2 regions of the Paraburkholderia sp. JPY465 genome follow, and region 2 is predicted to be linked to the other one. Evidence: predicted binding sites of a transcription regulator. Region 2 holds the regulator's gene; the other holds the start of a gene.
The links. Region 2 encodes FNR, which switches genes on or off when oxygen is low (the NO sensors DNR and NnrR bind a similar motif). Its sites were predicted from a motif close to TTGATNNNNATCAA; they were not measured.
Positions count from the first base shown of each region.

Region 1: a site for FNR is predicted at 2,932-2,945, ahead of QFZ94_RS20845 (MBL fold metallo-hydrolase RNA specificity domain-containing protein). Genes of this name have one in related genera too.

Region 1 covers NZ_JBNDMT010000003.1:1,352,634-1,360,492, forward strand. The annotation lists gene QFZ94_RS20830 (DUF1488 domain-containing protein) at 1-146, shown strand, start outside; gene QFZ94_RS20835 (Hsp20/alpha crystallin family protein) at 279-713, shown strand; gene QFZ94_RS20840 (BON domain-containing protein) at 764-1,456, shown strand; gene QFZ94_RS20845 (MBL fold metallo-hydrolase RNA specificity domain-containing protein) at 1,508-2,872, opposite strand; gene QFZ94_RS20850 (LysR family transcriptional regulator) at 3,100-4,032, shown strand; gene QFZ94_RS20855 (YbfB/YjiJ family MFS transporter) at 4,153-5,361, shown strand; gene QFZ94_RS20860 (hypothetical protein) at 5,358-5,537, shown strand; gene QFZ94_RS20865 (NAD(P)H-dependent flavin oxidoreductase) at 5,568-6,668, shown strand; gene QFZ94_RS20870 (LysR substrate-binding domain-containing protein) at 6,749-7,702, shown strand; partial or broken gene QFZ94_RS20875 (3-oxoacyl-ACP reductase) at 7,736-7,858, opposite strand.
Region 2 covers NZ_JBNDMT010000006.1:1,068,826-1,076,684, reverse strand. The annotation lists gene phaZ (polyhydroxyalkanoate depolymerase) at 1-351, shown strand, start outside; gene QFZ94_RS38305 (hypothetical protein) at 405-719, opposite strand; gene phbB (acetoacetyl-CoA reductase) at 855-1,601, opposite strand; gene QFZ94_RS38295 (polyketide synthase) at 1,666-2,016, opposite strand; gene QFZ94_RS38290 (universal stress protein) at 2,216-3,055, shown strand; gene QFZ94_RS38285 (universal stress protein) at 3,079-3,546, shown strand; gene QFZ94_RS38280 (universal stress protein) at 3,632-4,093, opposite strand; gene QFZ94_RS38275 (response regulator) at 4,342-4,749, shown strand; gene fnr (fumarate/nitrate reduction transcriptional regulator Fnr) at 4,766-5,548, shown strand; gene QFZ94_RS38265 (PAS domain-containing sensor histidine kinase) at 5,671-6,771, shown strand; gene QFZ94_RS38260 (universal stress protein) at 6,805-7,275, opposite strand; gene QFZ94_RS38255 (universal stress protein) at 7,326-7,859, opposite strand, start outside.

The sequences.
Region 1 (7,859 bases), on a different contig from region 2:
GCGCACGCTCGCTGCGGGAAGACGATCTGGTCCAGGCGTTCCTCGCGCACCGCTATCAGATCGAACAGGCCGCCAGACAACTGCTCGAAGAGGTTGGCGCCAAGCCCGTGCTGCTGCATAGCGGGTTCTTCAGGTTCTCCGCGTGACCCGTCGAGCGGACGCGCTTGACGTGGATCAACGACGCGCCCGCGCGCCCCGCTACGCTGAAGGCATGGTGAGCCCAGCTCGGCTCGGTCGACTGGGCCCGGTCGTGGCCTGCTTATCCTAAGGAGAGTGCAATGAGCAATCTGACGCGTTTTGATCCGCTTTCGCTGGACCCTGTGTCGGAACTGTTCCAGGGTTTCTTCCGGCCGATGCGGTCGATGCTGTCGACCCAGGAGACCGAACTCGCGTCGATGAAGATCGACGTGACGGAAAGCGACGCGGCTTACTCGGTGAAAGCTGAACTGCCCGGCGTGGACAAGAAAGACATTGACGTGCAGATCGACGGGAGCGTCGTGTCGATCAACGCGAAGGTCGAGCGCAACACGGAGGAAAAGGAAGGAGAGCGCGTGATCCGCCGCGAGCGCTACGCCGGGACCTTCAGCCGCTCGTTCTCGCTCGGCGGCGAGGTCGACGAGGCGAACGCGAAAGCCGAGTATAAGGACGGTGTGCTGTCGCTCAGCTTGCCGAAAAAGACGTCCGGTGATCGCAAGCGGCTGACCATCGACTGACACGGCAGGCTGGCGCGCCGTCGCACGGGCTAGTCGCGAGGAGACACCTGGTGAAAACCGACAGACAACTGCAGCGGGAAGTCGAGGAAGAACTCGAATGGGACCCCGCGGTCACCGCGACGGATATCGGCGTGGAGGTGACGAACGGCGTCGTCACGCTGTCGGGCCATCCGCCGAGCTTCGCCGAAAAACTGGCCGCAGAAAAAGCCGCGCAGCGCGTGGCGGGTGTGAAGGCGGTTGCGGTGGACATGCAGGTCCGGCTGCCGAAGCCGGACCAACACAGCGACGAGGACGTGGCGGGCGCGGTCCACGCGATTCTGTACTGGAGCGTCGCCGTGCCCCACGATGCGATCAAGATCCAGGTGGAAAAAGGCTGGGTCACGCTGACGGGTATGGTCGACTGGGCCTACCAGCGCCACATCGTCGCGCGCGCGGTCGGCCAGATGCGCGGCATTCGCGGCCTGACGAACGCGATCGAGGTGCGCCGCAAGGTGGCGACCGACGAGATCAGCAAGAACATCGAAGAAGCGATGCGGCGGCACGCCGAGCGCGAAGTCAGGCACATCGGCGTCGAGGTGAAGGACGGCACGGTCACGCTGACGGGCAAGGTGGGCTCATACGCGGAACGCAAGGTCGTGCGCGGCGTCGCGTGGAGCGCGCCCGGCGTCTGCGCGGTGGTCGACGATCTCGTCGTCGATGCGAGCCCGCCACGCGAACCCATCGGTGACGCAGCCGAACGATAACAGCCACGTTCCCACTCGCGACCGACGATTCCGTTCGACCGTTGCACGGGCCTAAAACTGCCCGAGCTCGACGCTTTGCCCATACACCGGCACCTCGCATGACCAGCCGAGCGTCTCGACGATATGCCGCCGCATCGCATCGGCCGCGGCGGGCTCGCCATGCGTGACGAAGGTGCGAGCGGGCGCGTCGGTCAGACTCCACAGCCAGTTCAGCAACTCGCGGTAATCGGCATGCGCGGATAGCGACGGGATCGATTCGACGTTCGCGCGCACCCGCACGTATTCACCGAACAGTTTGATCGACGGTTCGTGGGCCGCCAGCGCCGCGCCGCGCGTGCCGGCCGCCTGGAAGCCGACCAGCGCGATCGTATTGCGCGGATCGGACGCGTATAAACGCAGGTGATGCAGCACGCGCCCGCCGGTCGCCATGCCGCTGCCCGCGATGATCACCATGGGTCCGTTATGCGACGCGATCGCCTTCGATTGCTCGACGCTTCGGACCATGATCGCGGCCTTGTCGATCGCATTTGCATCGGAGATCGTCAAACGATGTTCGGCGAGATGCCTGCGATACACGTCGGTGACGCTGGTCGCCATCGGACTGTCCAGATAGACGGGCACGTGCGCCATGCGCCCTGTCTCTTTCAGCTTCGCGATGTAGTAAAGGACTTCCTGCGCGCGGCCGACCGCGAAGCACGGCATCACCACCACGCCGCCTTTGGCGAAGGTCCGGCTGAAGATCCGTTCGAGGTCGTCGCGCGGGTTCGAGTCCGGATGCAGGCGATCGCCGTAGGTCGACTCGACGACGAGGTAATCGGCATGCGCGAGCGGCGCGGGCGCACGCATGATCGGGTCGTGGGGGCGGCCCACGTCGCCGGAAAACGCCAGCACCTTGTGATTGCGGCACATGACGACGCTCGCCGCCCCGAGGATGTGCCCCGACGGCAGAAAGCGAAAGCACAGCCCATGCGGCAGGTCGACCGGCGTATCGAAGCGGTGGGGCGCAAGCAGATGCAGCGCGCGCTGCGCGTCGTCCTGCGTGTAGAGCGGCAGCGCCGGCCGATGCTTCGAGAAGCCGTGGCGGTTCGCGAATTCCGCTTCCTCTTCCTGTAGCTTCGCGCTGTCGCGCAGCATGATCTCGCACAGCGCGGCGGTGCCGGGCGTGCAATACACGGGACCGCGAAAGCCGTTTCGCACGAGCAATGGCAGATAGCCGCTGTGGTCGAGATGCGCGTGAGTCAGGAGCACCGCGTCGATCGAGTCGGCGGGCACCGGCAGTGCGGCCCAGTTGCGCAGCCGCAGGTTCTTGAGGCCCTGAAACAGCCCGCAATCGACGAGGATGCGCAAGCCGGGTTCTTCGAGCAGATACTTCGAACCGGTGACGGTCTCGCTCGCACCGAGAAAGGTCAGCTTCATGATTCCTCCGTTGCTCGCGGATGGATGGGACTATTTCAACGGATGTGGGCGCCGTACTCTTGATCTGGATCATCGGTTGCGCAGCGCTCGCCCGAAAACGGTCGAGGACGAAGTGGCGAAACAAACTGCCGCTCTGACGCTTCCCGTATTCCGCTAAGATCGTGCCGGAATTCATCGACCCAAAAGACCGCGGCGCTCCCAAAGCCCAATCTCAAAACCAACACGCAATGGACCGTATCGACGCCATGAAGGTATTCGTCGCCACGCTCGACGAGGGAAGTCTGGCGGGCGCAGGCCGCCGGCTGGGCCGCTCGCCCGCGGCAGTGAGCCGGGCCATCGCGTTTCTGGAAGCGCACACGGGCACGCCGCTGCTACATCGCACCACGCGCACGATCCGGCTCAGCGAAGCGGGCGAGCGCTATGCGCAAGCGTGCCGGCGCATCCTCGCGGATCTCGAGGAGGCGGACCTGCTCGCCGCCGACGAGCGCTCCGCGCCGCGCGGCCTGCTTGGCGTGACGGCGGCGGTGGCGGTGGGCGAAGAGGTGCTGCGCCCGATCGTCGATGCGTTTCTCGATCGCCACCCGCAGGCGTCGATCCGTCTGCACCTGCACGACCGGCCCGTGAGCATCGTCGACGAGGGCATCGACGTCGCGCTGCGCATCGCGCATCTGCAGGACTCGACGCTCGTCGCCATTCCGGTGGGCGAAGTGAGGCGGGTGGTGGTCGCTTCGCCCGACTATCTCGCCACGCATCCGGCCATCGCGATGCCCGCCGATCTCGCCAGCCATCCGATCATCTCGATGACGCATTTCGGGCTCGACTCGTGGAGCTTTCCGGCCGCGCGTCAAACGGCGCTGCCGCAGGTCGTGCGCTTCACGCCGCGCTTGATCGTCAACACGATCCGCGCGGCGCGGGCTTCGGCTGTGGACGGGCACGGCGTCACGCGGCTTTTCTCGTATCACGTGGCCGAACAGGTCAAGGCCGGTGCGCTGAAAATCGTGCTGCGCGACAACGAGCATGCTCCGCTGCCCGTCAATCTGATGACGCCGCAGGGGCGCCTTGCGGTGCCGAAGGTGCGCAGTTTCGTCGATTTCGCCGCGCCACTGCTGCGCGAGTATTTCGAGCGGGCCCAGCAAATCATCGACGCCGATCGACGCTGATTCGATCGCTACGCGGAAGAATGACTTCCACGGCGCGGTGATTCTCTCGGCACGCGACTCGATCTAGACTGCCTTCCATATTCATCAGGTGCTTAACAACACCGATCCATGGGAGTCGTCATGCAGCAAGCCGTCTCGAATCCGGCCGCTTCGGCCGGCTACAACGTCTGGCGAGGCACCCTCGCCGGAGCCAGCGCGAGCCTGATCGGCATTGGTCTCGCGCGTTTTGCCTACACGCCGCTTTTGCCGGCCATCATCGGCGCGCACTGGTTTCCCGCCTCGAGCGCCGCTTATCTGGGCGCGGCGAACCTCGGCGGCTACCTGGCCGGCGCGCTGCTGGCGGGCTCGATGGTGCGAGTGGCGAAACCCGCCACCGTATTGCGCGCGATGATGTTGCTCGTGACCATCGCCTTCGTCGCCTGCGCGGCGCCCGTGTCGTTCCTGTGGTTTTTCGTCTGGCGTCTGGCCTCGGGGCTCGCGGGCGGCGCATTGATGGTGCTCGCCGCGCCGACGATCCTTGCGCACGTGCCGGCGGCGCGCCGGGGCTTCGCGAGCGGCGGCATCTTCACGGGCATCGGACTCGGCATCGCCGCTTCGGGCACGATCGTGCCGATTCTGTTGCACCAGGGGCTCACGTGGACGTGGCTCGGGCTCGCGGCCGTTTCGCTCGTGCTGACCGCCGTGGCGTGGAACGGCTGGCCCGAGCAGGCGGCGCCAGCGCACGCCGCCGCGCATTCGCGCTTCGAAAAAGCGCCTGCGTATCCCCGCGCCGGCCTGCGCGCGCTCTATGCCGAATATGGCCTGAACGCCGTGGGACTCGTGCCGCACATGCTGTTCCTCGTCGATTTCGTCGCGCGCGGGCTCGGCCGGGGCGTCGATGCGGGCGCCGAGTTCTGGGTGCTGTACGGCCTGGGCGCGATCGTCGGGCCGCTCGCGGCGGGGCATCTCGCCGATCGCGCGGGGTTCGGCCGCGCGTTGCGTGTCGCGTTTCTGGTGCAGGCCGTTGCGGTCGCGATTCCGGCCGCGGGCTTATTCGGGCCGGCGGGGCTGATGGTGTCCGCCTTTATCGTGGGTGCGTTCACGCCGGGCATCGTGCCGCTGGCGCTCGGTCGCGTGAACGAGTTGCTCGTGCACCATCCGTCCGCCGTCAAGGACGCCTGGAGCCGCGCGACGACGAGCTTCGCCGTGATGCAGGCGCTGGCGGCCTACGGTCTTTCGTTCGTGTTCTCTTCGAGCGGCGGCAATTATCCGGTGCTCTACGCGATTGGCGCGGTGGCGCTTCTGTTCGCACTCGCCGTCGATCTGTTCGCCGCGCGCAGCGCCAAATGAATGCGACGGTTTCATCTGCACCGGCGATCGGTATGGTCCTGGCGATGCCGTCGATCGGCGTGGCGCACAATGTTGACGAGCGGGTCGCGCTGCGTCCGATCGCCCGCGGTGGCCTCGCGCGCCGGCGCACGGCCACGCTGGAACCTGGCAAGCTGGCAAGCCGGCAGGTACATTGAACCTTTTAACGCATCGGTGGGAAAGGGAACATGAGCACTCAAACGAACAATCGGGCGTTATTGCGCACGCTTGGCATCCACAAGCCGATCATTCAGGCGCCGATGGCCGGCGTCACCACGCCGGCGCTCGCCGCCGCGGTGTCGAACGCGGGCGGTCTGGGCTCGCTCGGCGTTGCCGCGATGAACGTCGAGAACGCGCGCCGGGCGATCCACCAGACCCGCGAGCTAACGACGAAACCGTTCAACATCAACGTGTTCTGCCATCGCCCGGCCACCCCCGATGCGGCCGTCGAGCGTGCATGGCTCGCCTGGCTCGAACCGGTGTTCCGGCAATACGGCGCGACGCCGCCGCAAGCGCTCTCCGAGATCTACACGAGCTTCGTCGTCGACACCGCGATGCAGGCGATGCTGCTCGCGGAGAAGCCGGCCGTCGTCAGCTTCCATTTCGGCTTGCCGCCCGATGCGGTGATCGCGCAACTGAAGCACGCGGGCATCCGTTTGCTCGCGAGCGCGACCAATCTCGACGAAGCGGCGGCGGCCGTCGAAGCAGGCGTCGATGCGATCGTCGCGCAGGGCATCGAGGCGGGCGGTCATCGCGGCATATTCGACACGACCTCGCGTGACGAGCGCCTCGGCACGTTCGCATTGACGCGTCTGCTGGCGAGCGAGTTCGACCTGCCCGTGATCGCGGCGGGCGGCATCATGGACGGCGCCGGCATCGCGGCCGCGCTCGCGCTGGGCGCGCAGGCGGCGCAAATGGGCACGGCCTTCGTCGCGTGCCCGGAAACCTCGATCGACGACGCTTATCGCAGCGCGTTGCTCAGCGATGCGGCGCGCTCGACTACATTGACGTCTGCCATTTCGGGGCGCCTCGCGCGCAGCATCGTCAATCGCTTCACGGCGCTCGGCGAGGACCCGAAAGCTCCGCAAACGCCTTCCTATCCGATCACCTACGACGCGGGCAAAGCGCTCAATGCAGCCGCCAAGGCCAAGGGTGAGTCCGGCTACGGCGCGCAATGGGCGGGCCAGGCCGCGCCGCTTGCGCGTTCGATGCCCGCCGGCGAACTGATCGCGCAACTCGAACGTGAAACGCGTGAAAGTATCGAGCGGCTGCAATCGGTGTGGAGCTGAGCAGTCTGGTTTTCATGCCTCGCATCGATCGAAGACATCGGCACGCATCCCTCGCAACAAAAATACAAACGGAGACAGGCATGCAACGCAAATTCGACGATCTGCTGCTGGGCAGCATCGAGCTTTTCTGTCTCGCGGCGGAGCTCGGAAGCTTTACGCTCGCGGCCAACGCCGCGAGTGTGACGCCGGCGGCCGTGAGCCGCTCTGTGGCGCGGCTCGAGGAACGGCTCGGTGTGCGCCTGTTCGTGCGCACGACGCGCCAGATCCGTCTGACCGACGCGGGGCGGCGCTACTTCGAGCAGTGCCGTCAGACGTTGTCGCAACTGACGGACGCCGAGCGCGAAGTGACGGGCGAACAGACCACGCCGGCCGGCGTGCTGCGCATCAGCATGCCGACGCCGTATGGGCACTATCGCGTGTTGCCGTTGCTGCCGGCGTTTCGCGAGCGCTATCCGCAAGTTCAGGTGGAGACGCACCTGAGCAACCGCAACATCGACTTCGCGGACGAAGGTTTCGATCTCGCGATACGCGGACGCGCACCGGCCGATTCGAACCTGGTCGCGCGCAAGCTCGAAGATGCGGAGATGGTCGTGGTGGCGACGCCGGCCTATCTGAAGCGCGCGGGGGTGCCGAAAACCGTCGAGGACCTGCAGACCCACGAGTGCATCCAGTTCGAAATGCCGAGCAGCGGGCGTCATCTCGCGTGGACCTTCGAGGGCTCCGCTGAAAATGGCGACGTGCTGACGAGGGGAAGCTATGGAACCTCGGGCGATGCGCTCGCCGGCGTGACGCTCGCGCGTGCCGGCGCGGGTCTCTTTCAGACGTATCGCTTCGTCGTGGCAGACGACCTGCGCGAAGGTCGGCTGGTGGAAGTGTTGCGCGAAGCGGGCGGGCGCACGCGGCCATTCATCCTGCTGTATCCGCACGCTCGCTATCTGACTTCGCGCGTGCGGGCGTTCGTCGAATTTCTGATCGAGCAGTTGGCCAAACCCACGATACCCCCAGTGACCGCGCCGCGCACGCGCGCACACTGAGTGGCGCGTGCGCCTTCATCGCATGGCCGGCTTAGGCGACACCGCGTTGGCGCGAATGCCGCGCTTCGCATACTCGAGTGCGAGCGAGCCGATCGCGGCGGCGAGGCCGCCCTTGGTCAGCGAGGCCAGCACGGAAGGCACGCCGCCGATCGCGTGA
Region 2 (7,859 bases):
TTTCACGAACATCTGTTGCCGCGCGATCTGTGGTCGGTCGCCGGGCGCCGGGTGCGAATCGCCGCGCTGCGCGATACCCCGCTGTGCACGATCGAGGGCGACAGCGACGAGATCACCGGCGCGGGGCAAACCCATTGCGCGCATGCGCTGTGCGATACATCGCCGATGCGGACCGCGCGGCAGCTCACCATCGAGCAGTGCAATCACTACGATCTGTTCATCGGCCCGCGTTGGCGCGACGCGGTTTATCCGGGCCTCTGCGAATTCTGGCGCGATGTCGAACACGCCGCGTCGGAGGTTTGCCAGCCGCGCCGCGTGGCCAGAAGTTCGGCAAACCGCAGATCGGCTTGAGGTGGCCGCGAAAACGCCGGCAGTCCGCGCGTCGCGTCACGACGCAAGCTCGCTCAGTTCCCGCGCTCCGTGCCGATTGCGGCTTCGAGGGCCAGTTCCGCCACATCGAACGCGCGGCGGATCGCCGCTTTCGCGTCGTCGTCAGCGCAGTGCGCGATGGGCTTGAGTTCGCGCGCGGGCGTGACGAGATCGAGCCGCACGTCATACAGCGGACGCGACGACCCCGGACGCAACGCCTCGATGGCGAGATGGCAGTGCGACACGAGCGCGCCAAACCGCGCGAGACGCACCAGCTGCGCACCTGCTTCGGCTTCGAGCGGAGCGGCACCCGCGAAGCCAAGGTAGACGATCTGCATGTCAATGCCCATCTTCGCCTCCCGTTGCGATCATTGATCGGACCTGGTTCCGATACACGCAGGTCCAGGCGCTCGTTATGGGCTTATCTTGTTCTTACCCCAGAGGCGGTCATTGACGTGGGTCAAGCGCGGTGAAGGCGCTCGCCCTCAATGCATATGCATGCCCCCATTGATCGCAATATCGGCACCGGTGATAAAAGCCGCCTCGTCGGAGCACAGAAACGCGATCAGCGCAGCCACCTCGTCCGGACGTCCGAGCCGGCCGACCGGAATCTGCGGCAGGATCTTCGTGTCGAGAATCTCGCGCGGCACCGCTTCGACCATCGCGGTCGCGAGGTAACCGGGCGACACCGTGTTCACCGTGACGCCGTGCTTCGCGGTTTCGAGCGCAAGCGCCTTCGTAAATCCGTGCACGCCCGCTTTGGCCGACGAATAATTGGTTTGCCCGTAGGCGCCGCGCGAGCCGTTGACCGACCCCACGTTGACGATCCGGCCGTGGCGCCGCTCGAGCATGCCGGGCAACAGCGGCTTGGTCATATTGAACAGGCCATCGAGATCGGTGCGCAGCACGGCGTCCCAGTGCTCCTTGCTCATCTTCGCGAAGCTCGTGTCTTGCGTGATGCCGGCGTTGTTGATCAGCACGTCGACCCTGCCCAGGTCGGTCAGCACGCGTTGCGCGCAGCGCGCGCAGGAATCGAAGTCGGCGATGTCGGCTTCGTATGCCTGAAAGTCGCGCCCCGTGTCGCGCTCGTGCTCCAGCCATGTCGGCACGTGATCGTTGTGCGTCGAGTGCGTCACCGCGACCGTCATACCCGCGTCATGAAGCGCCCGGCTGACCGCCGCGCCCAAACCGCCCATCCCGCCTGTCACCAATGCCACGCGATCCGTTCCCATCTGAACTCCTCCTTGCCGTGTCTGCCACTGACAGTGCGCGCGCCGGCTGTGCCGGCCCGCGCGGCTAAACGACGCCCGCGAACGGCAGCGCGTTCTGCGAGCCCCACCACCCCGCGCTCAGGCCGCCCGCGAGCGGCGCGACGCCCGGCGCGATGCCGCACGCCGCCAGCCACCACGCATACCAGGCAGAGCAAGCGCGGTTGGCCTCGTCGAACCAGTCGGCCTCGTGCTGCACGGCGAAGGCGATCGACTTGCTCCAGTCGGCGAAGCTCCACTGCGCGTACTCGCGCGCCGCGCGCTGCACGGTCTGATACGCCGACGCGTAATCGAACCAGCCTTCGGGCTGTACGAATGCCGTCGAGGTCCGGGGTAAAGCGCAGCGCCCGAGCGGCGCGTCGAATCCGGAAGCCATCATCGCTGCCCTCCAGAGCACAGCATAGGATTGCCAGGCGCGGTTGCAAACCGTCGATCGCGTCTGCCGCCGTATCGAGCGCGCGACGACCCGCGCTTGATCTGCGTCAATCGCCCCGGCCGCCGGGCTCATAGACTCCATTTGACAGCGGGCGCAAGCCCGCTTGCGCCCGTTTCCCACGTTCTGTCACGGAGCTTTGGCGATGAGCTACAAAAGCATTCTCGTTCACCTCGATACGAGCGTTCGTGCACATCCGCGCCTCGAGATCGCATTGCAGCTCGCGCACCGCTTTCATGCGACGCTGACCGGCCTGTATTCGACGTACGTGCCGCCGCGGCACGCGTTCTTCGTGATGGCCGGCACCGCCGACTACTACGCGGAGCACGAGCGCCTGCGTCACGAGCGTGCCAGCGCGCTGGAGCGGCTGTTCCGCGCGGAACTCGCGCGCGCGAACGTCGACGGCCACTGGATCGCCGCGAACGGCTACGCGAACGACGTCGTGCCGCCCTATGCGCGGGTCGCCGATCTCGTCGTGCTCGGCCAGACCGACCCGGCCGACCCCGAGGCGTTCGTCGCCGAACAGTTCGTCGAGCACATCGTGCTGTCGGCCGGGCGCCCGGTGTTGCTGGTGCCGTCGAGCGGCACCTTCGCGGCGCCGGGCCGCCACGCGCTGATCGCGTGGGACGGCAGCCGCGAAGCGACCCGCGCGATCCACGACGCGCTGCCGTTCCTCGCGCATGCGGCAAAAGTGACGCTGCTGACGGTGCATTCGTCCGCCGATCGTCCGCCGCAGGGCATGGCTGCGGGCGACGACATCGCCCTCACCGTCGCGCGTCACGGCGTGAAGATCGACGTGCGCGAGCTGAGCGTCGCGGACCGCACGCCGGTCGGCGACGCGCTGCTGTCGCAGGCGGCCGACCTCGGCTGCGACCTGATCGTGATGGGCGCCTACGCACATTCGCGCCTGCACGAAGTCGTGCTGGGCGGCGCGACTCGCACGATGCTCGAGTCGATGACCGTGCCGGTGCTGTTGTCGCACTGAAGTGCGCGCTTAAGGAGTCAGCCATGTTTCAGCGCCTACTCGTCGCGCTCGACGGCAGCGCCACCGCCTCGGGTGCGTTCGACGCCGCGCTGACGCTCGCCGCCGAATCGGGCGCCGAGCTGATGCCGCTGTACGTGATCGATGTGCCCGTGATCGCTTACAACGCGCCCGGCTTCGACCCATCCACGATCGAGGACGCGTTCATCGACGAAGGCAAGCGCATCGCGGCCGACGAGCAGAGCCGGATGAGCGCACGCGGGGTCAAGGGCACGGCCCGGACCGTCGAAGTGGCGATCACCGGAGAAGACATCGCCCATCGCATCGTCGAAACGGCGCGCGAATGGCACGCCGACGCGATCGTGATGGGCACGCATGGCCGTCGCGGGTTTCAACGGCTGATGCTCGGCAGCGTCGCCGAGCGCGTGCTGCGCCGCGCCTGTTGCCCGGTGCTGATGATTCCCGCCCAGGCGAGCAGCGCGGCGCGCGCTTAGCCAGCCCCGGCGAGCGCCGACAGCGGACTCACCTGAGCGAATCCACCTGAGCCGCTAGAAACCGGCTGCTGCGCGGCGCGGCGCTTCAGGGCCGCGGGTGGCCTTGTTCGTCATGCCGCACGATCAGCACCGGTATGTCGGTCGCCCGTACCAGCGACTCCGCGACGCTGCCGAGCAGAAAGCGCTGCACGCCATGGCGGCCATGCGTGCCCATCACGATCAGATCGGCCTGGATTTCGTCGGCGACGCGCGCGAGTACCGCCGACACGTTTTCGGCGTAAGCGTCGATCACCCGCACGCCGCCCGGCACCTGCGCCTCGCGCAACAGCTCGCGCGGCCCATCGAGCGCGCGGCTGGCGAAATCTTGCGCCGCGCTCGCCGGCTCCGGCTCGAAAGCCACGTCGGCATTGTTCGACCACTTGCCGTGCCCCACCACGCAGCAGGCTTCGAGCGTGGCGCCCGTCAGCTTCGCGAGCTTCAGCGCCTCGGCGAAGGCGCGCTGCGCGCTGGGACTGTCGTCGAGTGCAACCAGAATTCGTGCATACATGTCGGACTCCCTCTGAAAGCGCTGGCATGACCCGAAGTGGCGCCGTCGCGCGTTTGCACCGACAGTGTGAAGCGCGCGCCGCCACGCGGCTTGACGCAGGTCAACGGGCCGCCGGTCGGCGTCGCCGCCGCTGGACGACATCGCCAGCAAGCCACTAGGAATATTCCTACAACCACTGCCTGAACTCCTAGCACCGCTTAAAGCGCCGCCGATATATTTCCAAGGTTAGGTCGCCAATACTGGTCGGTATGGACAGCCCCCCGTCAGCCACCTTATCGAGAGTTTTTCTCGTCGACGATGCGACCGAGGTCCGGCGCCGGCTTGCTTGCCTGATCGCGCTGATTCCCGGCATCGAAATCGCCGGCGAGTCCGCGGGCGTCGAGCACGCGTTCGACGACATCGTCGCGAGTCGCGCCGATGTCGCGGTGCTGGACCCGTGTTTCTCGGGCAAGACCGACCTGCTGCTGCTCGCTGCGCTGTCGCGGGCGCGGCCGTCCATCGTCAGCATCGTGCTGACCAATCATGACGCGACGGCGTTTCGCCGCGCGTGCGAAGCGGCGGGCGCCGACTTCTTCTTCGACAAGACCTCGGAGTTCGAGCTCGCCTGCCGCGCCATCGAAGCGATTGCCTATGCGCGCCGTGCGCATCGGGTCTGACCGCCAGGAGCCGATCATGCAAGTTGCCGCAGTCCGTGAACCCCGCCACGACGCGCCTCGCACCTCGCACGTCGTACCGATCCACGTCGCGCCCAGCACCGCGGCGGCACGCCACGCCGTCACGCGCTGCTCCACCTGCGCGATGCGCGCGATCTGCATGCCGCCCGAGCTGACGCCGGACGAACTGAGCCGGCTCGACGTGTTGATCTGCTCGACGCGCTCGATCAAACGCGGCGACGCGCTGTATCGCGCGGGCGACGAGTTTCAAAGCATCTACGCGATACGCGCCGGCTCATTCAAAACCGTGGTCATGCATCGCGACGGCCGCGAGCACGTGACCGGCTTCCAGATTGCGGGCGACTCGCTTGGCCTCGACGGCATCGGCGAGGGCAAGCAGAACTGCGATGCGATCGCGCTCGAAGATAGCGTCGTGTGCATCATTCCGTTCGCGCAGCTAGAGGCGATCTGTCGCGAGATCAAACCGATGCAGCATCACATCTATCAGATGATGAGCGGCGAGATCGTGCGCGAATCGAGCCAGATGATGCTGCTGGGCACGATGACCGCCGAGCAGCGCGTCGCGACGTTCCTGCTGAATCTGTCGAAGCGCTTCAAGGCGCGCGGCTTTTCGGCCGCGGAGTTTCATCTGCGCATGACGCGCGAGGAAATCGGCTGCTTTCTGGGCATGAAGCTCGAAACGGTGAGCCGGATGTTCTCGAAGTTCCAGCGCGAACGCCTCGTCAAGGCGAACGGCAAAACGATCCGCATCGAAGACCCGGAACGACTGGCTCGGGTTTGAGCGTCGGCGCGGCGCTCGCCTCACGTTCGTTCGCGGGACATGCCGGGTGGAACCGGCGCTCCTGAACTGATATAACTCAGTGCGTTGCGGTACGCGACCTTGCGTGGCCGCCCGGAGGAGCGATGGGTCTATCGAGCGGCGAGTCTTCCTGCTTCACCAGTGTTGCGTCCGGGTCGGACGTGTCCGTCGAGGATCGCTATTTCATGTTGGTCGAAGCGGTACAGGACTACGCGATCTTCATGCTCGACCCCGCCGGCCGCGTAACCAGCTGGAATCCCGGCGCACAGCGCATCAAGGGCTACACGCCCGAAGAAATCATCGGCCAGCATTTCTCGAAGTTCTATACCCCGGAAGACATCGCGGCCGGCAAGCCCGCTCGCGAACTGGAAACCGCCGCAGCCGTCGGCCGCGCCGAGGACGAAGGGTGGCGTGTGCGTCGCGACGGTTCGCGTTTCTGGGCCAACGTGGTCGTTTCCGCCGTGCACGATGCGTCGGGCGCGCTGCTCGGCTTCGCCAAGGTCACCCGCGATCTGACCGAGCGCATGCGTCTCGCGGAACTCGAACGCGCGAGTCAGGTATCCACTCACACGCAGATCGCCCGTGAAAACGAGCAGAAACGTATTGCACGCGAACTGCACGACGATCTCGGCCAACGGCTGACGGCGCTGAAAATGAGCGTCGCGCTGCTCGAAGCGAAGCTGAATCAGCAAGCCGACACCGAGCCGCTTGCGGCGCAAACGCATGAGCTGCAAAAGCAGATCGACTGGATGGCCGCTTCGCTGCGGCGCATCGCCGCCGATCTGCGCCCTCCGCTGCTCGACGACCTCGGACTCGCCGCCGCGCTCGACTGGTTGGCCGAAGACTTCACGAAACGCTACAACGTTCGCTCGAGCGTGCATCTCGAACCGGCCGAGCCGGTATGCGGCGAATTCGCGGCGACGGCGCTGTTTCGCATCGTTCAGGAGGCGTTGACGAACGTCGCGCGGCACGCCAAGGCGAGGCGCGTACGCATCGACATGATCTGCGCGGGCCCGACCGTATCGCTCGATATCGACGATGACGGCGTGGGTGTCGCGCTGGATCAGTCGCAGGGAACAACTTCATTCGGGCTGCTTGGCATTCGCGAACGGGTGCGGCAGTTGCGCGGCAACGTGTCGTTCACCAGCTCGCCCGGCCATGGTTTCAGGATCTCGATCCAGCTGCCAGCCGACGCGCTCGTGTAGTGCTCACACGCCGCCGCGCGCCGCTACCGGGGATTACTCCTCGGGCGCTTCCTCGCCGATCTGCTCGCGCATCAGCAACACCGGACAGGTCGAGAAACGCAGCACCCGCTCCGCCACGCTGCCGATCACGAGGCGCCGCACGCCGCGCCGCCCATGCGTGCCGAGCACGAGCAGATCGGCGTGGACCTGCTCGCCGTGGCGCAACACGATCGTGGCGACGTCGTCGGACAGGCTCTCAGACTCGATCATCGCGGGCCGGCAACGCACATCGGCGGCGGCGCAGGCCTGCTCGGCCTCCTCGAGCACCGAGTGGCCGTCCTGGCGCAATGCTTCGACTAGCGCGAGCGGGTCGTAATAGCCGGCATAGGAAAAGATCGGCGTCTTGTCGACTACATAAACCGGATGCACGACGGCCTTCGTCAACGCGGCGAGATTCACCGCTTCTTTCAGCGCGCGTTTCGAGAAAGTGCTGCCGTCTAGCGCGACGAGGATATGTTGGTACATGCCGATTCTCCACTGAGGTTGGATTTGTCAACGCGCGTGGCGCGCCCCTGCTACAGATAAAAAGGCCCGCCCGCACTGCCCGGATGCGGCTCCCGCCACTGGCCACGCAGCACCGCATCCGCCCGCAACGACGGCGCATCGCGCGGACACACGAGCACGGGACAAGCCGCGTCACGCAGCGTGCGCGACGTCACGTGTCCCGGCAATGGATGCGGCATGCCGCGCATGCCGTGCGAACCCATCACGATCAGGTCCGCGTGCCAGCGTTGCGCTTCGTCGAGAATCGCGGTCGACGCATCGCCGGAATCGTCGTTGAACTCGAGCAACGCGGTTTCCGCCGCGCGCCGGCTCTGTTCGAGCATCGCCGCACCGCGCCGCAATACATCGATTCGCTGCTGCAACACGACTTCGAACGGCAGCCATTCGCACCACGCAAAGCGGTCGTCGGCCGCGTAGACGACCTTGATGCACGAGTCGGGCGGCGCGACCGCGAGCGCGGTGCGCAGCGCGTCGAGCGCGGTGTCGCTGCCATCGATCGCGACCAGCACGCGGCTCACCACCGCGGCATCGCTCGCGTCGGTCGA